3 regions of the Microbulbifer sp. MCCC 1A16149 genome follow, and region 3 is predicted to be linked to each of the others. Evidence: predicted binding sites of a transcription regulator. Region 3 holds the regulator's gene; each other region holds the start of a gene.
The links. The regulator LexA, encoded in region 3, represses DNA repair genes until DNA is damaged. The targets are predictions, from matches to a motif close to ACTGTNTNTANANACAGT.

Region 1: a site for LexA is predicted at 5,594-5,611, ahead of ACONT6_RS05590 (PA0069 family radical SAM protein). Genes of this name have one in related genera too.
Region 2: a site for LexA is predicted at 3,437-3,454, ahead of imuA (translesion DNA synthesis-associated protein ImuA). Genes of this name have one in related genera too.

What each region holds. Positions count from the first base shown of each region.
Region 1 covers NZ_CP185959.1:1,327,915-1,337,927, reverse strand. The annotation lists gene ACONT6_RS05610 (glycine C-acetyltransferase) at 114-1,313, shown strand; gene tdh (L-threonine 3-dehydrogenase) at 1,323-2,348, shown strand; gene ACONT6_RS05600 (cation:proton antiporter) at 2,686-3,927, opposite strand; gene ACONT6_RS05595 (FMN-binding glutamate synthase family protein) at 3,948-5,492, opposite strand; gene ACONT6_RS05590 (PA0069 family radical SAM protein) at 5,626-6,714, shown strand; gene ACONT6_RS05585 (GIY-YIG nuclease family protein) at 6,729-7,040, shown strand; gene ACONT6_RS05580 (SDR family oxidoreductase) at 7,013-7,708, opposite strand; gene ACONT6_RS05575 (DUF3301 domain-containing protein) at 7,766-8,086, shown strand; gene ACONT6_RS05570 (DUF1653 domain-containing protein) at 8,121-8,333, shown strand; gene ACONT6_RS05565 (saccharopine dehydrogenase family protein) at 8,403-9,470, shown strand; gene ACONT6_RS05560 (phosphatase PAP2 family protein) at 9,583-10,013, shown strand, end outside.
Region 2 covers NZ_CP185959.1:2,974,148-2,984,160, forward strand. The annotation lists gene ACONT6_RS12535 (catalase family peroxidase) at 1-845, opposite strand, end outside; gene ACONT6_RS12540 (MarR family winged helix-turn-helix transcriptional regulator) at 937-1,482, shown strand; gene ACONT6_RS12545 (NAD(P)/FAD-dependent oxidoreductase) at 1,493-2,698, opposite strand; gene dcd (dCTP deaminase) at 2,725-3,294, opposite strand; gene imuA (translesion DNA synthesis-associated protein ImuA) at 3,493-4,200, shown strand; gene ACONT6_RS12560 (Y-family DNA polymerase) at 4,246-5,766, shown strand; gene ACONT6_RS12565 (error-prone DNA polymerase) at 5,815-8,913, shown strand; gene ACONT6_RS12570 (TonB-dependent receptor plug domain-containing protein) at 8,972-10,013, opposite strand, start outside.
Region 3 covers NZ_CP185959.1:2,183,423-2,193,435, reverse strand. The annotation lists gene ACONT6_RS09300 (ATP-binding cassette domain-containing protein) at 1-558, shown strand, start outside; gene ACONT6_RS09295 (universal stress protein) at 620-1,063, opposite strand; gene ACONT6_RS09290 (hypothetical protein) at 1,277-1,813, shown strand; gene topA (type I DNA topoisomerase) at 2,123-4,867, shown strand; gene ACONT6_RS09280 (DUF6586 family protein) at 4,876-5,418, shown strand; gene ACONT6_RS09275 (hypothetical protein) at 5,592-5,846, shown strand; gene lexA (transcriptional repressor LexA) at 5,975-6,583, opposite strand; gene ACONT6_RS09265 (TIGR00730 family Rossman fold protein) at 6,830-7,471, shown strand; gene ACONT6_RS09260 (DUF6763 family protein) at 7,643-7,975, opposite strand; gene ACONT6_RS09255 (TetR/AcrR family transcriptional regulator) at 8,265-8,915, shown strand; gene nagZ (beta-N-acetylhexosaminidase) at 8,991-10,004, shown strand.

The DNA.
Region 1 (10,013 bases), 860 kb from region 3:
GTCTCACAAAGCTGTACCCGCCAGCGTCGCCGCCATAACAGTCGTTAATTGGGAAGACCTCCCCAGAACATAGCCCTTTTGCCAAAAGCACTACAGGAGCCAATAACAACGTCATGTCCAAGCCCGAGCAATTTTTCCAGCACCTGCGCGATGAACTGAAGCAGATCGAAGCCGACGGTCTCTACAAGCGCGAGCGCATTATTACCTCCCAGCAGAGTGCCGAGATCCAGGTCAACAACGACAGCCAGGTACTCAACTTCTGCGCCAACAACTACCTCGGGCTCGCCAACCACCCCGACCTGATCCAGGCCGCCAAAGATGGCCTCGACCAGTACGGCTTCGGCATGGCCTCCGTGCGCTTTATCTGCGGCACCCAGGACATTCACAAGGCTCTGGAATTCCAGCTGTCGGAATTTTTGCAGACCGAAGACACCATCCTTTACACCTCCTGTTTCGACGCCAACGGTGGCCTTTTCGAAACCCTGCTGGGCCCGGAAGATGCGATCATCTCCGATGCCCTCAACCACGCCTCCATCATCGACGGCGTGCGCCTGTGTAAAGCCAAGCGCTTCCGCTATGCCAACAACGACCTGGCAGATCTCGAAGAGCAACTGAAAGCCGCCGACGCCGCCGGCGCGAAAACCAAGCTGATCGCCACCGACGGCGTCTTCTCCATGGACGGCGTCATCGCCAACCTCAAGGGCATCTGCGACCTCGCGGATAAATACAACGCCCTGGTCATGGTCGATGACTCCCACGCCGTCGGCTTCCTCGGCCAGCACGGCCGCGGCACCCACGAATACTGCGATGTCGTCGAGCGCGTCGACATCATTACCGGCACCCTCGGCAAAGCCCTGGGCGGCGCCTCCGGCGGCTTCACCTCCGGCCGCAAGGAAATCATCGACCTGCTGCGCCAGCGTTCGCGCCCTTACCTATTCTCCAATTCCGTGGCGCCCGCTATCGTCACCGCCTCCCTGAAGGTGCTGGACATGCTGGTGGAAGGTGGAGAACTACGGGACCAGCTGCAGGAAAACTCCCAGTACTTCCGCAAGCGCATGACCGAAGCGGGCTTCACCCTCGCCGGTGCCGACCACGCCATCATCCCGGTGATGATCGGCGACGCCGCCCTGGCCCAGAAAATGGCCGACAAGATGCTGGAGAAAGGTATCTACGTGGTCGGCTTCTTCTACCCCGTTGTGCCCAAGGGACAGGCCCGTATCCGCACCCAGATGTCCGCGGCGCACACCCGCGATCAGCTGGATCGCTGCATCGATGCATTTATTGAAGTCGGCAAAGAACTCGAGATTATCTAAGCGGTATTTATGAAAGCATTATCCAAACTCAAGTCTGAACCCGGCATCTGGATGACCGATGTCGAGGTACCGGAGCCCGGGCACAACGACCTGCTGATCAAGATTCGCAAGACCGCCATCTGCGGTACCGATATGCACATCTATAACTGGGACGAGTGGTCACAGAAGACTATTCCGGTTCCGATGGTTGTAGGCCACGAATACGTGGGCGAAGTGGTCGGTATGGGCCAGGAAGTGGCCGGCTTCAAAGTGGGCGACCGCGTTTCCGGCGAAGGCCACATCACCTGTGGCCACTGTCGTAACTGCCGCGCCGGACGCCGCCATCTGTGCCGCAACACCTACGGCGTGGGCGTGGACCGCCAGGGTGCCTTTGCTGAGTACCTGGTGATTCCGGCACTGAATGCATTCAAGATCCCGGACAATATTTCCGACGAACTGGCCTCCATTTTCGACCCGTTCGGCAACGCGGTGCACACCGCACTATCGTTCGATCTGGTGGGTGAGGATGTCCTGATTACCGGTGCCGGACCTATCGGTATTATGGCCGCAGCCGTTGCCCGTCATGTGGGTGCACGCCATGTAGTGATTACCGATATCAACGATTACCGCCTGGATCTGGCGAAGAAAATGGGCGCGACCCGCACCGTCAATGTCAGCAAAGAAAAGCTCACCGATGTGATGAAAGATATCGGCATGACCGAGGGCTTTGATGTTGGCCTGGAGATGTCCGGCGTTGCCGCGGCCTTCCGGGATATGCTCTCCGCCATGAACCACGGTGGCAAGATCGCGATGCTGGGGATTCCCCCGGGTGAAATGGCGATCGACTGGAGCCAGGTGATCTTCAAGGGCCTGATCCTGAAAGGTATCTACGGCCGGGAAATGTTCGAGACCTGGTACAAAATGGCCAGCCTGATTCAGTCTGGCCTCGACCTTTCCCCGATCATTACTCACCAGTTTTCCGTAGATGAGTTCCAGACTGGTTTTGACACCATGGGTTCGGGTGAATCGGGCAAAGTTATTCTTAACTGGCAGTAAAACGACGTTCGGGTTTTCCGGGTGCACCCCCGGTACAGCCCGGTGACGGGCGAGCACTGGGTATTCGTTTTCAAAACCGCTATGAGTACATCCCTGTACGCTGCGTCGGCGACATCCCTGTCGCCGACGCTTTTGAAAACGAATACCCAGCACTCCCCCTTCGCATCTGACATCAGTCCAATTTGTGGAGCCACAACCATGCTCAGAGTCATCGGTGTACTGATCTTCGCGCTAATCCTTCTCGGCCTGGCAGGTCACCTGTTTTACAAAAATAAAAGCCGTGAAGAAACCAGTCATATCCAGCCTCACTTGCAATATCATGTTGCTGGAAGCGACATTAAATCCCTAGCTTCCTGATCAGACGCGTGCTGGTCGTGCCCTGCACCAACAGGGAAAATAGCACCACACCAAACACCATCGACTGTACTGTCCACCAGTAGGGCAACTCTGTTGGCAGCGACAGTACCAGCGCCACCGCAATCACCCCGCGCAAACCACCCCAGCTTAAAATCAAGCGCCAACTCTGCGGAATGGGCGGCCCTACGAAGCGAGCCAGTGGGGCCAGCATAAATACCGCCAATCCCCGCGCACCAATTGCCGCCACAATCGCGATGATCATCGCCAACCATTGATCGCTAAACATCTTGAAGGTAATCACCAGGCCCATGATTACAAAGATCAGCGCATTAAATAAAAGGCCAAGCCACTCCCAGGTCGGCGCCGCGTGGGTTAAATAGGTTTCCTGCTGCTCGCGTAAACAGGCCCGGGAAACAATCGCACAGACCATTACCGAAAGAATCCCCGAAACACCCACCACGTGCTCCGCCAGATAAAAGCTACCGAACGCGGCCAGCACCAGCACCACCAACGCCGCACCTGCCGACCCCAAAAAAAGAATGACGATTGCAGTGAGCAGGCCACACAGTGTGCCCACCGCCAGGCCGCCAAAAAACAGTACCGAGAAATACAGCGCAAAACTGCCGGCACCGGCAACCGTCTCGCCGGTTGCCACCGCACCTTCCATCACACTGTGACTGGCAATGCCCAGAATAAAAGAGAACAGTACGACTGCCACCGCATCGTTGAACAGGCTCTCCCCTTCCACCAGGGTCAACAACTCCTCATTGGCATGGCTCTGGCGCATCCGCGCGATAATCGAAACGGGATCGGTAGCCGCGAGAATGGCACCGGTGAGCAACGCCGCGATCCAGGGGAAGCCTGTGGGGTGATGGACACCGTAGTACACCAACACCGCCGTGATCAGCCCGCAAATCAGCACCCCCAGCGTGGCGAACAGTAAAATCGGCCCTAGCCAGCGGAACAGAACATCCGGGTCAATTTTCCAGGCGGATTCAAAAATCAGCACCGGCAGGATCACGAAAAACACCATCTGGTGAATATTCTCAGCACGCAGCCCGGTGTCGTAATCGAGTACCGGTAGCAGAACACCGGCGAGCACACCGGCAATCAGGCAGCCCAGTGTATTGCCGCGCTTCAGTATCCGCGCAATGGCCAAACCGACTACCGCGGCCACCGCCATATACAGGCCCTGCCCCACCAGAGTGGTTACCCCTTCCATGGTCTTCTCCCGCTGTACGGTTACTGGGTTCCGCGATCCGAGGCGATCAGGGATTTGGGTGGCACTTCCGGTACCAGGTCGGACAGAGGTACCGGTGTGCCGCGCTCGTTGATGACCTCTACATGGGCGCGTCGCAACTGGCGCGGTTCCGGCACACCGCAGGAGTGGGCCAGCATACCCACCTCGTGTTCCATATTGTGCGCGTAATGGTAGACCCGCTCCGCCTTGTCCATGGGATCCAGGCCCTGCTGCAGGTCCGGGTTGTGGGTAGTAACGCCCGTGGGACAGGTATTCTTGTTGCACTGCATGGCCTGAATACAACCCAGCGCAAACATGAAGCCCCGTGCACAATTGACGAAATCCGCACCCATGGCCAGCGCCCAGGCCACCATGGATGGGGTGAGCAGCTTACCGGCGCAGATGATCTTGATGCGTTCCCGCAATCCATACTGGGTAATCAGGTCGACCACCATCGGCAGGCTGCGATTGATCGGGAGCCCCATATAATCCATCAGGCTCTGGGGGGCCGCGCCGCTGCCGCCATCGGCACTGTCGATGGTGATAAAGTCCGGCGCAGAATTCGGTCCGCGCTTCTGAATCGTTTCACACAGCTCGTGCAACCAGTCGCTGTTGCCGATCACGCACTTGAACCCGGTGGGTTTGCCGGTCACCTCGCGGATGTGGCCAATCATATCCAACAGCCCGCCCACATCCCGAAACTCCGGGTGCCCGTTGGGACTGATGGAATCCATACCCACCGGGATACCGCGCACATGGGCAATTTCCGGCGTGACCTTGATGCCTGGGAGAATCCCGCCCTTACCGGGCTTGGCGCCCTGGGAGAGTTTCAGCTCGAACATCCGAACCTGTTCGTGCGCCGCCACCGCGCGCAACTTGTCATCGGACAACCTGCCCTCCTCATCGCGCACACCGTATTTGGCGGTACCGATCTGAAATACGATGTCGCAACCGCCTTCCAGATGATGCGGAGAAAGCCCACCCTCACCGGTATTCAACCAGATGCCCGCCTTGGCCGCCCCCCGGGACAGCGCGCTGACCGCCGGCACCGACAGCGCACCAAAACTCATACCGGAAATATTGAAAATCGAGCGGGTGGTATAGGGCCGTCGGGCCACACCCTCGCCGACGGTCACTTCACGGGGCGGCACCGCATCCTTGGCCAGGGTGGGAAACGGGTGATTGAGGAATACGATATCCCCGGGCTGATTCAGGGGCCTGGTGGAACCAAACGCGAGTGTGGAATCCACGTTTTTTGCCGCGCGATACACCCAGCTGCGCTGGGCGCGGTTAAACGGCATTTCTTCGCGGTCGAGGGCAAAAAAGTACTGTCGAAAAAACTCGCCCAGGTGTTCAAACTGATAGCGGAACCGCCCCAGCACCGGAAAATTGCGCCGGATGGCCTGCTTGGTCTGGCTCACATCCGACAGATACAGGTACACCACGTACAGCACCAGCACCACCAGCCCGAAGGCAAACAGCATCGCAAACACCTGCAATACCTTGACGGCAAACGCGTATATCGCCGCAACAGCCTGAAGATCCATTCCCTGTTCCCTACATTGAAACCACTTGAACACAACCCAAAACTATTCGGTCATTGTATGTGTTCACGGCCCCTCTTGCACAGTCCCGGGACCGGCAATAAACTGTACAAACATACAGCACCCCACGAAAGACATGGCCAACGATTCACCAAGTAATCCCCGCAGTACCCTCAAGGGCCGGGGTGCCGTCAGCAACCTGGCCGGTCGCTTTGTGGACCAGGTGAGCAGCCGCGAGAGCGATGGCTGGGAAATGGCGCTGGAGCCTGTGGAACGGATCGAAACCGTGGCCATCGAGGAGAAGGCGAAGTCGATCATAGCCACCAACAACTCGCCGGATATCCCCTTTACCCAGTCCATCAACGCCTACCGTGGATGTGAACACGGTTGCGTGTACTGTTATGCCCGTCCGGCACACGCCTATATGGACCTGTCACCGGGGCTGGATTTCGAAACACGCCTGTTTTACAAACCCAACGCAGCCGAATTGCTGGAAAAAGCGCTGCGTAAAAAAGGCTACCGGTGCAGTCCCATCGCCATGGGCACCAATACCGACCCCTACCAGCCACTGGAAAAAGACAAGCGGATCACCCGCCAGATACTGGAAACCCTGCAACGCTACCGCCATCCCGTGACCATCGTCACCAAGAGCCAGCTGATTCTTCGCGATCTGCCGGTACTCGCGGAAATGGCCCAGGACAACCTTGTGCATGTGGGCATCAGTGTGACCACCCTGGATAACGGGTTAAAGCGCAAACTGGAGCCCCGCACCGCCGGGCCCGCGGCGCGCCTGCGTACCATCGAGGCTTTGGCCGCTGCCGGGATACCCACCGCAGTTATGGCCGCCCCCATCATCCCCGCACTGAACGACGCCGAGCTGGAAAAAATACTACACAGCGCCCACGGTGCCGGCGCGATTCACGCGGCGTATATCCTGCTGCGGCTGCCTTTTGAAGTGGCGCCACTGTTCCGACAATGGCTGCAAGAGCATTACCCGGAACGTGCGGAGCACGTCATGAGCATTGTGCAGCAGAGTCGTGGCGGCAAGGACAATCAGAGCGAGTTTGGACAACGACAACGGGGCACGGGAGTATTCGCGCAGTTACTGCAGCAGCGCTTTCGGGTAACCTGTCGCAAACTGGGGCTGAACGAACGAAAGTTGGATCTGGATTGCACTCGGTTCACTCTGCCGCCTCAGTCCGGCGATCAGCAGAGCCTTTTTTAATCTGGGAAACTGTTTTGTCTGGCTGGTTTGTTTATCTGATCCGCACCAAAAATGGCAGCCTGTATACCGGTGTTACCCGGGACGTGGCACGCCGCTTCGAGGAGCACAACAGCGGTGGCCCGAAAGCCGCAAAGGCGCTGCGCGGGCGCGGACCACTGACGCTCGCCTTTCACTGCGCCATGCGCAGCAAATCCGATGCCTTAAAACTGGAAGTGGAAATCAAGCGCTGGCCCAAGCGCAAAAAAGAGCAGTTGATCGCTAACGGGCCAGCTTTCCTGAGAGAAGTTTTGGGGGAGGGTTACCAGGGAATGGTCGTGCCATCGTAATTATAGAAGTGGCCACTACTAGTCTCGTCCGCTTCCAGCAAAACTTTCTTCAATCCCGCCACACTGTCCTCTACGGATATCAGCGCATTCGGGCCACCCATATCGGTTTGTACCCAGCCGGGGTGCAATGCCAGTACCTTGATACCCTGCTCCGCGAGGTCAATGGAGAGACTTTTTGCCACCTGGTTTACCGCGGTTTTTGAGGAGCGGTAGATATAACCACCACCGGAACCGTTGTCGCTGATACTGCCTACCTTGCTACTGAGGATTCCCACCACCTTATAGTGCCCGTTCGCCATATGCGGGTAAAAAGTCTCCACCAGTTTGTAGGGGGCGATGGTGTTGGCTTCCAGTACCTTGCGCCACTCCTCCGCATCCACACTGCCCAGCCCTACCCCTTTGGGGCCGTAGTAGCCGGCGTTACTGACCACGACGTCCAGGGAGCGGCCCTCCAGGTCCTTTGCCAGCTCGGCCATTTGCGCGTAATCGGTCACGTCCAGGCCGTGGATCTCGATATTGTCGTGGGCCTCGGCGAGCTCGCTGAGCTCCCAGGCAGCTGAAGGATTGCGGCAGGTGGCGACCACCTGCCAGCCATCCGCGGCAAATTGCCGGGTCATTTCCAGACCGATACCGCGATTACAGCCGGTGATGAGAATCGTGCCGGGCATACTCCCTCCTCTGGTGGTATTCTTGCGCGTTCAGATGATATAGCAATCAAAGTACCTATGTATTACTCACTCGGCGACCTCGTGTGGCTATTCCTGATCGGCCTGGCGGCCTGGTACTTCTGGGCCGGCATGGCGGCAAAGGATCGCGTGCGCCGCATCGTCAAGAGCCACTGTGCGGACACCGGTGTACAACTGCTGGACGATACCGTAATGCTCGCCCGCACCCGCCTGAAGCGGGATCGCAGTGGCCAGGTGCGCCTGCAGCGACAGTACGAATTTGAATTCACCTCTACCGGGGAGCGCCGCTATGGTGGTGTCGCGGTGCTGCACGGCCAGCGCGTGAGCCAGATCCAGCTGTCTCCGTTCCACATGAGCTGACGCCCCGCAACCCGATACAGACGAAGACACCAATATGCAGAAAGGCATCTATCGCCACTACAAGGGCAATCTCTACCATTTGATGGAAATCGCCACCCACAGTGAAACCGGGGAACAACTGGCCATCTACCGGGCTCTGTATGATGAATTCGGCGTGTGGGCACGCCCCCTGGCGATGTTTTCAGAAACCGTGGAGAAAGACGGCCAGACGATACCGCGCTTTGCGCTGGAAAAAGCCCTGGACTGACCCGGCCCCACACCACTTCCAAAACCAGAAAAACAAGGTCCACAAGACCGGACACAATAAGGATAATCGGTGAACAACAAGCAGATCCTGATTTACGGTGCCTACGGCTATACCGGCGAGCTGATCGCACGCCAGGCGGTGGCCCAGGGCCTGAAACCCATTCTCTCCGGCCGCAGCGCGGCGAAGCTGCAGCCTTTGGCCAACGAGCTGGACCTGCCCGCCATTGCCGTCAGTCTCGACGACGAAGAAACCCTGGTGCGTACCCTGCGCGATGTATCCGTCGTCATCCACTGTGCCGGCCCCTTCTCCGCCACTGCAGAACCGATGATGCGCGCCTGCATCGCCAGCGGCACCCACTATCAGGATATCACCGGCGAAATGGCCGTATACCAGCAGGCCCACGCCCTCGAAGCCGAGGCAAAAGCCGCGGGTATCGTGCTGTGCCCCGGTACCGGCTTTGATGTGATCCCCACTGATTGTCTGGCGGCAGCCCTGCACAAGGCCATGACCAGCGCAACGCACCTCACCCTCGGATTTGATTCAGATTCCGGCCTGAGTCCCGGCACGGCCAAGACCTCCATCGAGAGCCTGGGTGTGGGCGGCGCGGTGCGCCGCAATGGCAAGATCGAGGTGATTCCCCACGCCGCGCTGACTCGCAAGATCAACTTTGGCCGCGGCGAGAAGTTCGCGGTGGCAATCCCGTGGGGCGATGTGGCAACCGCCTACTACACCACCGAGATCCCCAATATCGAGGTATACATCCCGATGAGCCCGCGCCGGGCGAAAAAGATGGGCCACCTGAACAAGTTCCGCTGGCTGCTGCGTATGAACTGGGTACAGAACTGGCTCAAGGGCAAGGTCGACAAGAAAGTGCGCGGTCCCTCGGAGAACAAGCGCGCGGAGCAACAGACCTGGGTGTGGGGCGAAGTGCGCAACGATCGCCGCGGCGAGCGCCGGGTGGGCCGTGTCGTTACCGCCAATGGTTACGATGTGACCGTGCACGGCTCTATTGCCGTGGCGCAACACCTGCTGGGCTATATGGGGCTTGGCGGCTACTACACCCCGTCTAAACTTTGCGGCCAGGAGCTGGTGGAAAAACTGCCCGGATCCGGCGCGATCAAGATCGGCATCGACTGAACACGCTTTGCAGGAGCCTGCCTTACAGGCTCCTGCACCCTAGCGGGCAGGTTTCACGGACCTGACACAATTCGTTCAAGCCAGCGCAACAAATGCTTCGTACTTTTACCGTATGCGAAGCTTACCTATCACTCTGAAAACGGTAGATGTCTCCCTGGTCCTGCGTATGGCGGAACGGGCGACACGGCCGGCCTCCCGCAGGAACTACCTGCTGCTCTCCCGCTCTGCCGACGGCTGGCTGTATCTGTTTTCCCCCCTGCTGATCGCGCTGGTGGATACCGACGCTGCACTGCGATTCTTTTACGCATGCGCCGCGGCCTACGCCATTGAACGCTCACTCTACTGGACCATCAAGAACACCACCCGACGCAACCGTCCGCCGGAAGCCATTCCCGGGTTGCGCTCGATCATCGTCGCCAATGATCGATTCAGCCTGCCTTCCGGCCACACCTCCGGCGCCTTTCTGTTTGTCACCGTGCTGAGCCAGTGCCTTAACCCCCTGTGGGCCCTGGGTTACTTCTGGGCCGCCGGTGTGGGCATGTC
Region 2 (10,013 bases), 790 kb from region 3:
TGCTGCCGCGCAGCGGGCCAGGGCTGTGTGGGGTCGCTCTCATCGTCCTCTTCTTCCGCCAGGGTAAACACCAGGTCAAAGGTTACCGGACCGGATGCAAGACGGCGGAAAAACTCATCGTGTAGTACGTTGCTCCCCTCCCCGGTAGTCACGCCATGGTCTTCCTCCTCGGTTTTACCCGGCCGCGCTTCCCAGCGCACTGCACGCCGCTGTCCCGCACTATCCTTCAGGTAAAACGCATTGATACTGTGATAGGTTTCGGTTGCCAGACTGTCGCTTGCGCGGTACTCAGATGCCCAGCGGGTAAACGCCCTGCTTTCCGGATGCGCGGCAAAGAACTGCTGTATTTTTTTCGGGTCCCGCTTTCCGGTTTCCTGGTCTGGCGCCAGTGCGCTCAGTTGCTGGTAAAAGTCCTCGGGATTACGCACCGCCATCACGGGCGGCGTATTCATGGCGGTGCGCCAGACATTCTGTGGATCAACGGCGATACTCAGCGCCAGGCTGCGCACCGGCGCTTTCAGATCTGGGGCAGTCGGGTCATTACCGGCAATGGAGAAACGGCCAGTAAACGGCGTTGTGCGTTTGGAAAACACAAGCGCCGTGGTGTATGGCTCCAATGCTCCGTCGGAAACAAACTCTCCCGCAATACAGAATCCTTTGGCATGGGCGCGGCGAAACCCCTCGTGGACCTTGTTGCCCTGCTGCAAATCGACAAATTGCTGCGTGGTGACACGCCCGCTGCCAAACCCGCCCGCCGCGTACACAAAGGCCCCGGCCAGCCCGCCGACCACCGCGACCAGCGGCAAATAGCGCCTGGCAAAGTAGACCAGATTACCCATCTTCATTGCATCGACCTCATTGCCCTAACCTCTTTACCGCGGCTCTTTATCTAGAAACTAGTTATCTCGAAACTAGTTATCTCGAAACTATCTTCAATTGAAGATAATTCATTGGTATCTTGAACTCAAGATTTCACACCTGTACGCAGATATGGACAACCTGGATCACATTCAAGCTCTCTGGGCCAAGCAGATGCCCGAACTGGACACTCACTCAATGGCGCTGATCGGCCGGCTGCAGCTGGTGTACAAGCATATGACCCAGACGATGTCGCAGACCTTCCGCCGTTACGGCCTGACCGACGCAGGGTTCGATGTACTGGCCACACTGCTGCGCAGCGGACCGCCACATACACTGACCCCGACACAGTTACTCGAGCAAATGCTGGTGACCTCCGGATCCATGACCAGCCGCCTGAACTCTCTGGAGAAGCAAGGCCTCATCCGGCGTGAGGTGAGTGAGGATGATAGAAGGGGGCGGCAGGTCGCCCTGACAAAAAAAGGGCGCACGGTTATCGAGAAGGTGATGGCACACCACGTGGCCACTCAGGATAACTTGTTAAGCGTATTGAACGAACGGGAGAAAACGCAGTTGATCAGACTACTGCGCGGTTACCTGGCCCGCACTACGTCCGACCACTGAGGCTGCCGGGTTACACTTCGGCACCGGCAGCGTGTGCCGAAGCCCAGGCCCACTGAAAATTGAAACCACCAAGCCACCCGGTGACATCCAGTACTTCACCAATAAAGTACAGCCCTGGCTGCTTGTGGCTGCCCATACTGCGGGAAGATACCTCATTGGTATCCACGCCTCCCAGGGTCACCTCGGCGGTGCGGTAGCCTTCGGTTCCCTCGGGCACCAGGCGCCATGTCTGTAGCTTCTCACCGAGTGAGGCGATCTCACTCTCGCTGTACTGCTTGAATGGCTTGCTCTGGATAGCACTCTGCTGCAGGAAAAACTGCACCAGTTTTTTACTCCAGAGCTCTGCCAGTACCGTGTGCAGATAGCTTTCCGGTTTTTTACCGCGCTGCTCTCCCAGCCATTGGGCCAGATCCAGTCCCGGGGCCAGGTCGAACTCTACCGCTTTCCCCTCGCGCCAGTGGCTGGAAATCTGCAATACCGCAGGACCACTCAGTCCCTTGTGGGTAAACAGCATCTGTTCGTGAAAATGTCCCTCATCGCAACTGACATTCACGGCCAGAGAGGTCCCCGGCAACTCCTGCTGTCGCGCCAGTGCGCGCTTGTTCAGGGTAAATGGAACCAGCGCTGCGCGGGTGGGAATGATGTTGTGACCAAACTGACGGGCAACCTCATAGCCAAACCCGGTCGCCCCCATGGTGGGAATCGACAGGCCGCCGGTCGCGACAACCAGGGATTCGCATACCACCTTGCCGAGGGAAGTGTGCACCTCAAAGCCTTTTGACTCGCCCTCCCCCAGCGGCTCGATGCGCTGAATTTCGCAGCGAGTGCGGATCTGCGCTTTCGCCTCCCGGCACTCGGCCAGTAACAGGTCAACGATATCCCGCGACTTGTTGTCACAGAACAACTGGCCGAGGGTTTTCTCGTGGTAGGGAATGCCGTGCTTTTCCACCAGCGCAATGAAGTCCCACTGGGTGTAGCGGGCCAGGGCGGATTTACAGAAGTGCGGGTTTTCGCCGTAGAAGTTGTCCGGCGCCGTGTACAGGTTGGTGAAGTTGCAGCGACCGCCACCGGACATCAGGATTTTCTTGCCGACCTTGTTGGCGTGATCCAGCACCAACACACTGCGGCCGCGCTTGCCCGCCACCGCCGCACACATCAGGCCGGCGGCACCGGCGCCGATGATCAGCACATCGGTCTGGGCGGGAAAATCAGTCATGGCAAAAAAATTTCAGAATAGAACGATCAGGTCTTGGGCAGTGTCACGCCGCGCTGGCCCTGGTATTTGCCGCCGCGATCCTTGTAGGACACGTCGCAGATCTCATCGGATTCGAAGAACAGCATCTGCGCCACACCTTCATTAGCGTAGATCTTGGCTGGCAGGTTGGTGGTATTGGAGAATTCCAGGGTCACGTGGCCTTCCCATTCCGGCTCCAGCGGAGTCACGTTGACGATGATGCCACAGCGGGCATAGGTGGACTTGCCCAGACAGATGGTCAGCACAGAGCGCGGGATGCGGAAGTACTCAACGGTACGCGCCAGGGCAAAAGAGTTTGGCGGGATTACGCAGTAATCGCCCTGCACGTCCACAAAACTGTCTTCGTCAAACGCCTTGGGATCCACGGTTGCGGAATGCACATTGGTGAAGATCTTGAATTCGTTGGCACAGCGCACGTCGTAACCGTAGCTGGAAGTACCGTAGGAGATCAGGCGATCACCGGAGGTACCGTGACGGACCTGGCCCGGCTCGAAGGGCTCGATCATGCCCTCGTTCTCTGCCATACGGCGAATCCACTTATCGGATTTGATGCTCACCCTGCCCCCTCGATTGCTGTAAATGACTGGTCATAAAAAAGAGGCCGAATCATAGCCGGTTTGCCCTGTTCAAAAAAGTGCCAGTAACACTGCTGTCCCTCTTGCTGCCCCCAAACAACTACTGTATAAATTGCCAGTAGATACTGTATAGATAACCAGTCAAACACAGCCAGACAGCCCGAGTGGAGCAAGCCAATCGTGAACAGCGCCGAAAACTTCATGCAAAACAAGCAGTTAAGTGACCAGGCCGACAATCAGCCCCTGCGACAGCTGCTGACACGCCCGGATATATGGCAGCTGGCCAATCGCCAGCGACAGCCCCGCACGGGTATTGCCAGTGGCTACCGCGGCCTGGATGCCCTGCTCGCCAACCACGGCTGGCCCCGTGCCGCCACCACCGAGCTGCTGGTGGATAAAGCCGGTATCGGTGAAATGTCGCTGATACTCCCCACTCTCGCACAACTGACCCAGCAGGGGCGGATGGTGATATTGATCAACCCGCCGCATGTCCCCTACGCACCGGCACTGGTGCAGGCGGGTATCCAGCTGGAGAAACTGCTGATCCTCCACCCCAGAGGTCAGCGCGATCAATTGTGGGCAGCGGAACAGTCGCTGCAATCTGGTGCCTGCGGTGCCCTAGTGAACTGGCAGGGCAAGGAATCCCCGGCAGACAAGGACCTGCGCCGCCTGCAGGTTGCCGCCCGCGATGGCGACTGCCTGCACTTCCACTTCCGCCCCGGCTCCAGTGCCGACACCCCCTCACCCGCCACTCTCAGGCTGAAACTGCAGAGCGACGGGGAGCAGCTGGCGCTGCACCTGCTGAAACAGCTCAACGGTAAATCCGGCCAGCGGCTGCACCTGGCCCGCAGCCCGGATCTGGTCCGCCGCGACCAGCCGCTGCACTGATTCAGGCACCCATCGGGTTCCTGTAACGGAGAGGAGGTTTTCCCCATGCTCTGGCTCTGCATCCAGTTCCCACAGCTCCCCCTGGAAGCGCTGACCCGCGCCCACCGGGCCGGAGACCAGACCCCGGTTGCCGTTTCCCAGGGCAACCTGATCCAGGCCGCCAATGCCGCCGCCCGCGCCCACAATGTCTGCGCGGGCCTCACCATTCCCACCGCCTGCGCCTACTGCCCGCCCCTGGAGTTACTGGAGCGCGACCGGGAGCGGGAATCCCAGCTGTTGCAGCAGCTGGCCCAGTGGGGCTACAGCTTTACCCCGGTGGTCTCTCCTCGCGGCGGTGTTTCCGACAAAAGCGGGCAGGCACCGGCAACACCGGGGGACGATACCGCCTGCCTGTTTCTGGAGTTGAGTGGCAGCCTCCGGGCCAGCGGAGGCCTGGCGCCCCTGTTACAACAATTGCGCAAGGAACTGCACAAGATGCGGATCCAGCATGTCATGGGGCTGGGCCACAGCCCCAGTGCCGCGCACCTGCTCAGCCAGCTACCGGAACACCGCCAGTGGCTGGCAGAAACCAAAACCCCGGCCACGCCACAGCAGTGGCGTCAGTGGATAAGTTTTGCCCCCAGCAAACTGCTCGATTGCAGCCACACGGCCATCGCCAAGCTCTATGCCAGTGGTATCAAGCGGGTGAGTCAGCTGCTCGCCATCCCGCTGTCGGAGGTGGGCAATCGTTTCGGCCGCGGCTTTATCGATTACCTCGCCCGACTCAATGGCACCCGTCCGGACCCGGTACCCAGCTACCAGCCACCGCCGGAATTTCACAGCGAACTCTTTTTTTCCAGCCCACTGGATAACAGCGAGCAACTGCTGTTCCCCGCCGGACGCCTGGTGCGGGAACTCTGCCGGCAGCTCCAGCGCCGCCAGCTCTACAGCCAGCAACTGCGCTGGGTCCTCGATTACGGCAGCCGGGGCAGCCAGGAGGTCAACGTGGAAATCTCACGCCCACAGCTCGATCCACAGCGGCTGATCGCCCTCACCAAGCTGCAGCTGGAGCGCGTGGAGCTGCGGGAGCCGGTTCAGGCCCTGGCACTCAAATGCCAGCAGCTGCGCGCACTGGAGGCCCAGAGCCTGCGCGAAGACTTCTTCGACGAAGGCAGTAACCCACACGACAGCTATCAACTGATCGACAAGCTCAAGGCCCGGCTCGGGCACCAGGCGCTGTCCGGGGTGACCCTGCAGGAAAGTTACCTGCCGGAGCAGGCCTGGAGCAGCGCGGACAGCCTCAGCCTGCAGAGCAGACCCCGAGGCCATCAGCTGAACCCGATCAATGCACCCCGCCCCAGCTGGCTGCTGCCCCGGCCAGACAGGGTGCAACAGCGCAATCACAAACTGTTTTACGACGGCGAGCTGCAATTGCTACAGGGTCCCGAACGCATCGACGGCTACTGGTGGCAACACCATCGTCACGCCCGCGACTACTACATCGCCCGCAGCGATCAGGGCAGCCTGTACTGGGTCTATCAGGACCTGACTTCGGAAGACTGGTTTCTACACGGCGTGTATTCCTGATCCCCCCGATAAATACCGTACCAATACCCCACAGCCACAACACTTTGCATGCAGTACGCAGAACTTTTCTGCCAGAGTAATTTCTCGTTTCTCCAGGGCGCTTCCCACCCGCAGGAACTGGTCAGCACCGCCGATCAACTCGGCTACAGTGCCATCGCCATCACCGACGAGTGCTCCATGGCCGGCGTGGTGCGCGCCTATGCAGAGCTGGAAAAACTCAGGGCCACGGGCAGCCGCCTGCAGCTGATCTGCGGCAGTTTGTTCCGCCTGCCGCAGGATCGACAGGAGCTGGTTTTACTCGCCCCCGACAAAACCGCCTACAGTGAAATCTGCCAGCTGATTTCCACCTCGCGCCTGCGCGCCGAAAAAGGCCAGTACCAGACCTTCCTTCAGGATATTATCCGCTTCTGCAGGCACGCTCTCTGCCTGTGGCTTCCGGGAGATGCCACGCTGGAAATACCCGCCGTGCTGAAACAGCACTTCGGCAAGCGCCTGTACATCGCCCTCAACCACCAGCTGTTACCCGGGGAAAACCGGCAACTACAGCGCTTGCTCGCATTTGCCGAGTCCCAGCAATTACCCATCGTGGCCACCAATGCGGTGCTGATGCACAACCGCAGCCGCAAACCGCTTCAGGATGTGCTCAATGCCAACTTCCATAACTGCACGCTGGAACAGCTCGGCTATCGCCTGCAACAGAATGCGGAGCGCTATCTGCGCACCCTGCCAGAGATTGCCGCACTCTATCCCCAGGATGCCATACAAAACACGCTGAAGATCAGTAGTGAATGCACTTTCAGTCTCAGGGAACTGCAATACCAGTATCCCTCCGAGGTCCTCGCCGCGGGCAAGGGGGCCAGTGAATATTTACGCGAGCTGGTGGAAACCGGCAGTGCAAAACGCTGGCCCCAAGGACCACAGGCACATATCCGCCAGCAGATCGAAACCGAACTGGCGTTGATTGCCGAACTCAAATACGAGCACTACTTCCTCACGATTTACGACATCGTGCAGCACGCTCGCGACCAGCATATCCTCTATCAGGGACGCGGCTCGGCGGCCAACTCCGTGGTGTGTTATTGCCTGTTTATTACCGAGATCGACCCGCACAAAATCGGCCTGCTGTTCGAGCGGTTTATCTCCCGCGAACGCAACGAGCCGCCGGATATCGACGTCGACTTTGAACACGAGCGGCGCGAAGAAATCATTCAATACATTTATCGGAAGTACGGCCGGGAGCGGGCCGGGCTGGCGGCCACAAAAATCACCTACCGGTTCAAAAGTGCCCTGCGGGATATCGGCAAGGCGCTGGGCCTGGGGGCGGCAACCATCGAACGCCTACAGGCCGGGCGCGCCTGGTGGGATACCCTGGAGGATTTCCCACAGCAGATGCAAAGGGCCGGTATTCCTGCGGATGGCACCGCGGGCAGAATGCTCCCCACCCTGCTTGAGCAGATCTACGGCTTCCCACGGCACCTGTCACAGCATGTGGGCGGCTTCGTGATTACCGAACAGCCCCTGAGCCAACTGGTGCCCATCGAGAATGCGGCGATGGATGAGCGCACCATCGTGCAGTGGGACAAGGAAGATATTGAAGACCTGAAACTGATGAAGGTCGACATTCTCGCCCTCGGCATGCTCACCGCGCTGCGTAAATCCCTGACCTACATGGCCCTGTACGGACAGCGGATACAATTGCGCGACATCCCCACCGAGGACCCGCACGTCTATCGAATGATGTGCAAGGCAGACACTGTCGGTGTCTTCCAGATCGAGTCCCGGGCGCAGATGAGCATGCTGCCGCGACTGCAGCCGAGTACCTTTTACGAACTGGTGATCGAAATCGCCATCGTCCGCCCCGGTCCGATCCAGGGTGGCATGGTGCATCCCTACCTGCGCAGGAAACAGAAACAGGAACCGGTGCGCTACCCCCATGAAAACCTGCGTCCGGTACTGGAGCGGACACTGGGCGTGCCCATATTCCAGGAACAGGTGATCAAACTCTCCATGGTGGCGGCAGGATTCAGCGGCGGCCAGGCCGACGCCCTGCGCCGCGCCATGGCCAGCTGGGGAAAAAATGGCAACCTGCTGCAGTTTAAGGAAAAGCTGGTTAACGGCATGCTGCAAAACGGTTACCCGCGCAACCTGGCAGAGCAACTGTTCGAACAGATGAAGGGTTTCGGCTCCTACGGCTTTCCGGAGTCCCACTCTGCCAGCTTTGCCCTGCTCGCGTATTTTTCTGCCTGGATCAAGTACCACCATCCGGCCGCTTTTTACTGCGGCCTGCTGAACAGCCAGCCCATGGGGTTTTATGCACCGGCGCAGCTGGTGTACGACGCCCAGCGCCATAACGTGAAAATACTACCGCTGGATGTGAACCACAGCGGCTGGCACCACAGTCTGGTTATATCGGAGAAAAAAGATGGCAACGGGCAATCCGATGCAGCAGCCAGTCCCGCCATCCGCCTGGGAATGCGCCTGATAAAAGGACTCGCCGAGGAATCCGTAGACGCGATAGAAACGGAAAGGGTACAGGGCAACTTTCAATCCCTGGAGGAGTTCGCCCGGCGAGTCGACATTCCCTCCCAGCAGAGTGCGATCCTGGCCCACGCCAATTGTTTTTACAGCATTGCGGAGAACCGTTTTCAAAGCACTTGGCAGGCATTGAACCGTCAGCTGGAACAAGCCACACCGGTACAGCATCAACCAGAAACCAGCCAGGAAGACAATATTTACAGCGACTACCAAAGTACCGGCCTGACCCTGCGGGAGCACCCGATCATGCTGCTGCGCAAGCAGCGTCGCTTTTCCAATCTTACCCGCGCCTGCGATCTTGAAGGACTGAGCGATGGCGACCGAATCAAGGTGCTCGGCCTGGTTACCTGTCGCCAGCGTCCAGGCAGTGCCGCCGGTGTATTGTTTTTGACACTGGAGGATGAAACCGGGGTGATCAATGTGGTGCTGTGGAAACAGACTCAGGAGCGCTATCGTGCAGAGATTCTGCGCGGGAAAATTCTATTGATCGAGGGCAACCTGCAAATCAGCCGGGACGCGCAGCAACAGAAATATGCGGTCATCCACCTGATTGGGAAAAAACTCGACAGCCTCACCAACAAGGAAATTCAGCATGTGCGAAGTTTCCACTGAGGTAAGCGGGCAATAAAAAAGGCCCCACAGAGGGGGCCTTTGTTGCAAACAGCGCGAATCAGAATTCGGCGCTGGCTCTCAGGTACCAGAAGCCACCATTGAAACCAAACGGTGACGTCAGAGACTGGCGCACGCCGAGGAACTGCAGCGTCGGGTCTACTTCATCATCCGGGCGAACATCGAAAATATTCTCACCACCGAGGGAAAGTTTGTAGTTCTCCTTGAGAGTGATCGTGGTTTCGATATCAACCAGAATTTCACCGCCATAAGACGACGCATCGGAAGCATCACCCGGGCCGAACAGGCCGAAGGTGCTTTCCCAGCCGCTGTAGCGGTTGAACCGCAGGTAACCGTTGAACAGGTCACCGGAGTCGTAGTCGAACGTCAGGGTGGTGCGATCGCTGGGCACCTGGTTTTCCAGATCGAACACACGCGACGCGTTGATGGTATTGGGCGCAACTTTGGTCACGTCCTGCTTGTTGTGATTGTGGCGCAGGTCAACCACCAGCAAGCCACCGGCGAGGTCGAAGTCACTGGTCACTGCCAGGTCGATGCCCGACACATCGGAATCAAACGCGTTGACGAAATAGTTGGCGTTGCTGTCCTCCAGCAATGCGGCATTGGCCACACCGGCATTTTCCAGCAACGTCACCTGCGCAGCACCAATCGTGTTGTTGCGCAGCGCCAGGCGGTCCTCGATTTCGATATTGTAGTAATCGATGGTCACGCTGGTGTTATCCAGCGGGCTCCACACTGCACCCAGGGTGAAGCTGGTGGACTCTTCCGGAGTCAACTCTTTGGCGCCCAGCGCCATGGCGACCGGGTGATTTACCGGATAAGTTCCGTTGGGAATCAGGTTGCCATCGGAGTCGGAAGTGGTGGTTACGTTGAGAGTATTCACCTGCCCCGGGGTCGGTGCGCGGAAGCCGGTGTTGGCGGTACCGCGCAGGGCAAAGTTTTCGGTAAAGTCGTAGCGCGCAGAAAGCTTCCAGTCGAAAGTGGAGCCAAACTCTTCAAAGTTTTCAAAGCGCAATGCCGCACCCAGCAACAGCTTGTCGGTAACGTCTGCCTCCAGATCCACATAGGCCGCCGTACTTACA
Region 3 (10,013 bases):
AGCCAGCCGGCAAATATCCTGGTGCTGGACGAACCGACCAACGACCTGGATGTGGAGACCCTGGAGCTGCTCGAGCAGCTGCTGATGGATTTCTCCGGTACCGTGTTACTGGTGAGCCACGACCGTGCCTTCCTCGACAATGTGGTGGAGAGCTGCCTGGCATTCGAAGGGGACGGCGTGGTGCGCGAGTACGTCGGTGGTTACCAGGACTTCGTTCGCCAGGAAGGACGCTTCCTCAGTGCGGAAGAGCAGCTCAGGACTCGCAAGCAGGGCGCGGCGGAAGCCGTGTCAGAAAAGCCTGAGCCGCAGGCGGAGAGCAAGCCCAAGCCGGAGAAGAGTAAAAAGCTCAGTTACAAACTGCAGCGCGAACTGGATGCTTTGCCGGCAAAAATCGAGTCGCTGGAAAATGAAATTGCGGCGTTTGAGGAAGAAATGGCGGCACCGGATTTTTACCAGCAGGACAGCGACACGGTGCAGCAGCGCCTGCAAGCGCTGGCGGATGTGCAGCTGGCGCTGGAAGAGGCGTTCGAGCGTTGGGCAGAACTGGACAGCATGTAACCGCTCGCGGCGATGAGCGCTTTGAGTAATAAAATCATTTCGGGGGCGCTGGCCCCCGTTTTTATTCGCTTGGTGCGTGCACGCGCACTGCGAGTACGTCGCACCCCGCACCGTGCAACACCCCATTCGCGGTTGAGCCCAGCAGCAGGGCCAGCCCGTGACGGCCGTGACTACCAATGACAATCAGATCGCAGCCGGACTCCTCTGCCAACCGGTGGATTTCCGTTGCCGGCTGTCCCAGCAGCACATGCTGGCGGTCTGCCGGGATATTCAGGTTTGCTGCGGCTTTGCGCAGTTGTTCCTTGGCCTGGTTTTGCAGCTGTTCCTGGACTTCTGACAGGTCCATGGGAACATCGCCGCCATAGGCGAAGGTCAGGGGTTCGATGATGTGCGCGAGACTCATCTGCGCGCCGCTGCATGCGGCGAGCTCCGCTGCGCGATCCAATACCTGAGAGGATTCTTCAGAGAGGTCCAGTCCAACCAGAATGTTGTTGTAGCCTGCCATGGGGCCCCCGCGGTTTGGGTAAGTTTCTTGAGTATGTTAACTGTATGGGTGCGGGCAGATACCTCAAGCCCGGTCACTTTATTGAGTCTACTTTAAAAAAACGGACTTGACACAACCGCCAGCTTGCGGAGAAAAATGCGTGCCCCGAAAGGGATTCTGCGCTAACCGCGCTGAGTTGCACACAAGTTCATCAATTGACAGGGAAAACTCATCATGGCCAGCTGGTTGCCAATTGTCGTTATTTTTTTCGCCGTCGCCCTGGTGATCGGCCCCGTCATGTGGCTGAAACCCAGTAGCCGCGACCGCAAGCTCGCAGAGCTGCGCCAGCGTGCGGCCTCGTCGGGCATGAAGGTGCAGATGCAGCCGTTGCCCGCCTCCCAGGGGCAGGGCAATGCCGCGGTGTATTTCTCCCAGTGGCGCAACCCGCGCCGTCTGCAGACGGGTTGGGGGCTGGAGTTACAGCGTATGGAGCACGAGATGCACTTTGACGGTGTGTGGGATTGGCGCAACGGCCGCGAGGCCCCGGAGGCCGCTCGCTCGGCACTGAAAGAGCTGCTCGGTATGTTGCCGGCAGACGTGAGCGCAGTTTATGCAAACGACAGCGGCCTGGGTGTGCAGTGGCGGGAGCGCAGCGGTGATGGTGGCCTGTCAAAGCTTCAGGAGGCGCTCACCAGCATGCGCCCGGTAATAGAAGAAGCAATACGTCAGTCCACACCGCGGCAGGAAGAGGGCGCCGATCAGACCCGCTGACTGGTGATCGGGTGGCCGGCGTCGCGATCTGGTCTACTGTTTCTAGCGTTCCTCCTGGTATTGCTGCATAGGCAGAGTGGGCACTTGATGCGGGTGTCCGGAGGGTTTTTCCGGGTTGTCAGCTGGCCTGAACCATTGGTCGATTGATCGGTCACAACCGGTTACGAAGCATACAATTTGGTCATCAATTTGAGATGCTCGCTTGACCGCACTGGGGGCGAAGCATATATATTCGCGCAGCGCACAGTCGATTACGGCCGCTGCCTAAAGTGCGAAAGCAGTAAATTTTCTATTAAAAATCAAAAGCTTATGGGTAAATCACTGGTCATCGTCGAGTCGCCGGCGAAGGCGAAAACGATCAACAAGTATCTCGGAAAGGACTTTGTGGTGAAGTCCAGTATCGGTCACATCCGGGATCTTCCCACCGGCGCTTCCAACAAGCAGCCGGTCGACGCCAAGGAGCGCGCTCGTCGCGCAGCGGAAACCCGCAAGCTGTCTCCCGAACAGAAAGAGATCTACAAGCGTAAGAAAGGCCGCGAGCAGTTGATCAAGCGGATGGGTATTGATCCCGATCACAACTGGGAAGCGCACTACGAAATTTTGCCCGGCAAGGAAAAAGTCGTGGACGAGCTGCGCAAGCTCGCCGCGAATGCCGACCACGTCTATCTCGCAACGGACTTGGACCGCGAAGGGGAGGCCATTGCCTGGCACCTGCGGGAAGCCATTGGCGGCGACGAAACCCGCTACCGTCGCGTCGTGTTTAACGAGATCACCAAGTCTGCGATCCAGGAAGCGTTCAAGGATCCTGGGCCGCTGGATATCGATCGGGTCAATGCGCAGCAGGCGCGTCGATTCCTCGATCGCATCGTGGGTTATATGGTGTCGCCCTTGCTGTGGGAAAAGGTTGCCCGCGGTCTGTCTGCCGGGCGTGTGCAGTCTGTAGCGGTGCGGCTTGTGGTCGAACGCGAGCGCGAAATCCGCGCGTTTATTCCCGAGGAATACTGGAATCTGTTTGCCGATACGCAAACCGCCAAGTCCGATGCCCTGCGTCTGGAAGTCAAAAAACAGGCGGGCGAGGCTTTCCGTCCCACCAATGAAGAGCAGGCCATGTCGGCCGTCAAAGCGCTTCAGTCCAGTGACTTTGAAGTTACCGCTCGCGACGACAAGCCCACCAGCTCCAAGCCCAGTGCGCCGTTTATCACTTCAACCCTGCAGCAGGCCGCCAGTAACCGGCTCGGCTTCAGTGTGAAGAAAACCATGATGATGGCCCAGCGATTGTATGAAGCGGGTTACATCACCTACATGCGAACCGACTCCACCAACCTCAGTGCCGAGGCGGTATCATCGGTGCGCGAATTTATCGGCGAGAATTACGGCGATAAGTACCTTCCGGAAAACCCCAACCGCTACAGCAGCAAAGAGGGCGCCCAGGAAGCGCACGAGGCGATTCGCCCCTCTGACGTTCGCGTCAAACCGAACATGCTGTCCGGTATGGAGCGCGATGCCGAGCGTCTGTACACCCTGATCTGGCAACAGTTTGTGGCCTGTCAGATGACCCCGGCCCAGTTTACTTCTACCTCCGTGGTGGTGACCGCAGGCGATTTTGAATTGCGCACGCGCGGCCGCGTGATCCGTTTTGACGGTTTCCTCAAGGTCGCACCGGCGCAGAGCAAGAAAGATGAAGACCTGGTGCTGCCGGATATCAAGGTGGGTGAAAAACTCAACCTGCAGAAGCTGGACCCGAAACAGCATTTCACCAAGCCGCCGGCCCGTTTCAGCGAAGCGGCACTGGTAAAAGAGCTTGAGAAGCGCGGTATCGGCCGTCCATCCACCTACGCGTCGATTATTTCTACCATCCAGGATCGCGGCTATGTCCGTCTGGAGAACCGCCGTTTCTATGCGGAAAAGATGGGTGACATTGTTACCGATCGCCTCAGCGAAAGCTTTACCGACCTGATGGATTACGGCTTCACTGCCAGTCTGGAAGAGTCCCTGGATACGGTGGCGGAAGGCAAAAAGGGTTGGAAAGACCTGCTGAATGAATTCTATTCCGACTTCAGCAAGCGTCTCGAAGTCGCCCAGGACAAAGACGGCGGCATGCGTCGCAACGCGCCTACCGACACCGACATTGAATGCAGTAGCTGCGGTCGCCACATGCAGATCCGCACCGGCTCTACCGGTGTATTCCTGGGTTGTTCCGGTTACGCGCTGCCGCCGAAGGAGCGCTGCACCAACACCATGAACCTGGTGTCCGGTGAAGAAGCCGTGGATGCGGACAGGGACGAAGAGGCGGAAACCCGCCAGTTGCGGGACAAGCGTCGCTGCAGCAAATGCGGCACCGCCATGGACAGCTACCTGGTGGACGAACACCGCAAGCTGCACATCTGCGGTAACAACCCGGACTGCCCCGGCTTTGAGGTGGAAAAAGGCACCTTCAAGATCAAGGGCTACGATGGTCCGGTGATCGAATGTGACAAGTGCGGTGCGGACATGCAGTTGAAGTCCGGTCGTTTTGGCAAGTACTTCGGCTGTACCAGCGAAACCTGCAAGAACACCCGCAAGCTGCTCAAGAGTGGCCAGCCGGCGCCGCCCAAAATGGATCCGGTACCCATGCCCGAGCTGCCCTGCGAAAAGGTGGATGATACGTATATCCTGCGCGATGGCGCCTCGGGTTTGTTCCTGGCGGCGAGCCAGTTCCCCAAAAACCGGGAGACTCGCGCACCGCTGATCAAGGAACTGCTGCCGCACAAAGACGAGATCGACCCCAAGTACAGCTTCCTGTTCTCGGCACCCACCGAGGACAACGAGGGTCGCGACACAGTGGTCCGCTTCAGTCGCAAGACCCAGGAGCAGTACGTCCAGAGTGAGGAAGAGGGCAAGGCGACCGGCTGGAAGGCGTTCTATCGCGACGGTAAATGGCAGGTAGAGGCACCGGCCAAGAAGGCGCCCGCGAAGAAAAAAGCAGCCGCCAAAAAAGCACCTGCTAAGAAAAAGGCCGCAGCGAAAAAGGCCCCGGCCAAGAAGGCTGCAGCCAAAAAAGCGCCGACAAAGTAGGTTGCCCCGTGAGTAATCCGTATACGGGTACCGTGGCATCGGCCCTGCGTCGATGCCAGCTGATCCTTCAGTCTCCCGCATCAGAGGCGGAACAGTCCAACCCGCTGTCGCCGGAGGCGCTCTACGAGAGTGCCCTGTGCCAGGGCGCGCTGCTGCAATTGTGGCGCGCCTACAAGGCGTTTCTGGCAGAGCAGGGGCATCAGTTGCAGCTGGGCTTTGCGCCCGGTGGCGAGCCGGAAACTGCGCATGCGCTGGCACAGCTGGTGGCTTCGCGTGGCAAGTTCAGTGCTGAGGTCAACGAGCTGGTCAGCCTGGCGGAGAATCCCGACAGCTGGTTCCAGGGGCTGGAAGCAGCCTGGCGCTCCCTGTGGCACCCTGCCGGGGGCGCGGCCCCGTCGGCGGCGGATTCTACCGGTGCGCAAAGCCTGATCCCTGTGCGTCAGCTGGATACTCGGGCGCCCGAAGCTCTGAATCGGGATTCCCTCGGGAAGTGGCTTCGCGCCCTGAATGAGCTGATCCTGCGTCAGCGCGCCCACGGTCAGGAGTGGTAACTCCCGCCATCAACGGCCCGGTTGAGGTTCAAGCCTGGGCGGCCCCGCCCACTGATTAATCATTTGCCGCTGTGTTACACTGGCTTCAAATCACGCCGAGCCCGATACCCGGTCGCGCTCTCGGTTATGTGGGCGGCCGGTGTGAGGTAATTGAGAAGTAATTGGAGAAATGAATGTCTTCTGAGACCTACGAAATCATCGAGTTGTCCAATGGTGATGTAGCGCTGCGACGCGCTGGTCACAAGGAGGACCCGCTGGTGCGTATCCATTTCTCTGAGGAGAGTCTCGAGTTTCTGCGCGAACATAAGATTGCCATTGCGCGGGCCATGCTCGAGGCCGGCATCGAGGCGGTACAGGATATCAACGAGCTGGAGCCGGAACCCTTCGAAGAAGAGGAAGTGGATATTACCGAGCACACCATCCACTGAGGCGGTCTGTCGGTTTCCGGGAGGTGCGGGGTAGTGGATGCCAGCACTTTGGCCAGACATAAAAAAACAGGGCAATCGCCCTGTTTTTTTATGTCTGCGTTTTACTGTTTATGGCGAATCATTTGCCATTACAGGGGGTTCTGGCGAATAACGCCAACAGCCAGTCCCTCAATCGCGAAGTTTCTGTCGCGCATGTCTACCTCAATAACGTTGAAGTCCTCGTTCTCTGGCAGCAGCTGTACGGTTGCCTGATTTCCGCGGCGCTTGAAGCGTTTCACCGTCACTTCATCTTCGATACGCGCAACCACGATCTGACCGTTGCGGATGTTCTCTGTGCGCTGCACGGCCAGCAGGTCACCGTCGAGGATACCGGCGTCTTTCATGCTCATTCCGTGTACCCGCAGCAGGTAATCCGCGGGAGGGTGGAAGAACTCTGCCGGAATCTCGCAGTACTCCTCGATATTCTCCTCCGCCAGGATCGGATTACCGGCGGCTACCCGGCCGACAATCGGCAGGCCGCTGTGGTAGTCGGGAATACGAATTCCGCGCGAGGCGCCGGCAACCATCTCGATGGCCCCTTTGCGCGCGAGTGCCTTGAGGTGCTCTTCCGCAGCATTGGGGGAGCGGAAGCCCAGTTCCTGGGCAATTTCAGCCCGGGTTGGTGGGTAACCGGTATCGTCCAGGTAACTTTTGATTAACTCCAGTACCTGTGCCTGGCGGGCGGTGAGATTTGTCATGGGCGCGTTCCTGTTGTTTCCGGAGTTATTCCCGGCATCTGTTCCTGGAGTCCGGTGTCTGTATTTATATACAGTTGCTGTGATTATATACAGATTTGGCGGGTGCGCAATCTTCCCGGGGCGGCGCCTGATTACTGCTAGACTTGGATGGCCCTGAGGCGTTTTATATCTGCAGTTCCAGGCCGCAGGCCTCAATGCTTAGATTAAGTCCTACAGGGCTGCGAATAGTGATAATGGAGAAGGCATATGCTGGATGCAAAAATGCCGGAAGCGTGGCGCGTGCTGCGCATTCAATCGGAACTCGTCGACGGTATCGAACGCCTGATTACCCTCAAAGGCGCGGTGACGGTTTTTGGCAGCGCAAGGTTTCCCGAAGACACGCATGAGTATCAGCAGGCCATGCGTCTTGGTGAGCTGTTGGCGAGTGAGGGTATCCCCGTGATTACCGGCGGAGGTCCCGGAATTATGGAAGCGTGCAATCGCGGCGCTTTCACCCAGTCCGGTGCTTCTATCGGCCTCAATATAGAATTGCCGTTCGAGCAGACCCCAAATCCCTATCTGGATATCAGCCTGAACTTTCGCTATTTCTTCGTGCGCAAGTTTATTTTCGTCAAGCACGCGGTGGGCTTTATCGCTATGCCGGGTGGTTACGGTACGCTCGATGAATTATTCGAAGCGTTAACCCTGGTGCAGACACAGAAAGTCCGACGTTTTCCCATTGTGCTGGTAGGGAAACAGTACTGGTCGGGCCTGGTAAATTGGATGGTGGACACGCAGCTTGCCCGGAATTGCATCGATGAGAGCGATCTCGAATTGTTCAAACTGGTGGACACCGTCGACGAGGCTGCAGAAATTATTGTTGAGTATATTCGCCGGCGCGAAGATTGAGGGGGGCAAACGAAACCATTTCCGAGCTTGTGAATTGGTGAGCTAATACCGTTTGTTAGCCGTATTTGATTTTGCAATTTGAATACAGGTATCCGGGTTCAGCCGTTCCCAAGGGAAGCAGGGTGCCCGTTATCTAGCTTAACCGGCATCCTGATTTACTTACCTTGGGGCTCAGAGGCTCTCGTCGGTTCCCGGGAAAGATTCACCCTCCAGCCGATCAATGGCGCTCTGTGCGGGAGAGAAGAGGGGGCTGGTGAAACCGGAATCCTCCGCGTCCTGCATCTCCTCGGCCAGGGTGCCATAGCCTGCATTGGCATCTTCCGGCGCGGCGGCGCCAATCACCGGCAGCCGTGGCCAGCTGTGAAAGTCGATTTCATCCACCGAGCCATCCACGTACTGGATTTCAATTGTGCGCGACGGGTGGTCTACAGCGACCACTTCAAACAGGTCACCGCTGTCGAAATTTTCAAACCAGCTGCCAATTTCTGGTGCGATTCTCGCCATGATGCAGCCCTCCTGATGTTTATCAGTGCTGGCATTGCCTATGCCTCTGTTCTCAATCTAGTGTGCGCGGGGGGCCCTCGGTAACGGAGTGGTCGCGAGATTCGCCGCGGTTGGGGTGTTTTGTGAGTGTGGGGTGATTTTTGCGATGAAGTGCATGCTCGGCTCGCAAATTGGTGAAAATGTGTTCACTGCCGAAAGGTGTGATTCTGTGCCGTCCTACGGCGACTGTGCTAATCTCAGCGCTTAAACAAGTGTTTTAATTGATAGTTTGAATTGCTGTGAGCATGGTATGAGTCAGCTGGATACCGTAAACCGAATCCTCGACGCTGCGGAGGTGCTTTTTGCCGAGCGCGGCTTTACCGAAACGTCCCTGCGAACGATCACCAGTACCGCTGGCGTGAATCTGGCCGCGGTGAATTATCATTTTGGTTCGAAAAAGGAACTGATTCAGGCGGTATTTGAGCGGTTTCTTACACCTTTTACGAAAAGCCTGGATGAAGAACTGAGCCGTCGGCAACAGGCGCAGGCCAGTGGTGAGGAGTTACAGCTGGATGACCTGCTGCAGAGCCTGTACCGGGTAGCGCTCGCAGGGCTGGCGGAAGAGGGGCGGGATCCCAAGCGGTTTATGGGCCTGCTAGGGCTTGCCTACACCCAGTCCCAGGGCCACTTGCGCCGTTTTATTGTCGCCCGTTATGGCGCCAGCTACCGGCGTTTTGCGGGGCAGTTGGCAAACGCGCTGCCCCAGGTGGATCCGGTTACCTTCTACTGGCGTCTTTATTTTATGCTTGGCGCCACCATATTTTCCCTGTCGAGCTTTGACGCCATCGAAGCTATCCTGAGGGAAGATTTCGGTGCCGAGAGCGATCTCGATGAGACTCTGGCGCGGTTGGCGCCGGCGGCCGCAGCGATGCTGACTGCGCCGGTATCCGGCGAGACTTGAAGCCCAGCGCGCATCCGGGTGGGCACAGAGGCCCGGCCAGCCCGATTTATTGACTTGCAGTGGGAGCGGCGATCCATGTCTGTTCAGATTGGTCCAGTGATGATTGATGTAGAGGGCGCCGAGCTCACCGATGAAGATCGGGAGCTGTTGCGGCACCCTCAGGTGGGCGGACTTATCTTTTTTGCGCGCAACTACCGGGACCGCCCACAGCTCGAAGCCCTGATCAAAGACATTCGGTCGGTGCGCCCAGAGATCCTGCTGGCGGTGGACCAGGAAGGCGGGCGCGTACAGCGCTTTCGCGAGTCATTCACTCGTATCCCCTCCATGCAGGCGCTCAGTGCCCGCGCCGACACCCAGCAGCTAAAAGATGTCGGATGGCTGCTCGCCGCGGAACTGCTGGCAGTGGGTGTGGATTTCAGTTTTGCCCCGGTGCTGGATGCCGATGATGATTTCTGCCGCATTGTGGGTGACCGCAGTTTTGCCCAGGATCCCCTGGTGCTCGCGCAAAAGGCGCGACCGTTTATGGCGGGGATGCACGAAGCGGGAATGGCGACCACCGGCAAGCATTTCCCCGGTCACGGCCAGGTGCTGGAGGACAGCCATGAAGAGCTTCCGGTGGACCAGCGAACCCTGGACGCCGTGCTCGCATCGGACTGTGTGCCGTTTACCGAGTGCATTGCCGCGGGCGAGCTACAGGCGGTAATGCCCGCGCACATCCGCTTTGCCAACGTTGATGAAAACCCGGTGGGCTTCTCGCGCTTCTGGCTGCAGGAAATCCTGCGCAAGCGGCTGGGGTTCGACGGGGTGATTTTCAGTGATGACCTGACAATGGAAGGGGCAGGTGCGGCAGGCGGCTATGCGGAGCGCATCAGGGCGGCTATGCAAGCTGGCTGTGATATGGGCGTGGTGTGCAATAACCGCCAGGGTGCATTGGAGGTGCTGGAGGCGCTGGAAGGGTTTGAGCCCGACCCGCGTTCGAGCGAACGTCTGGCGCGCATGCGCGGTCGTGCCGCCATTGATAGCTGGAGTACCCTCGAGTCCAATTCCCGCTGGCAGTCCACCAGAGAGTGGCTGGCATCCTGGATGTAATTGGGCACA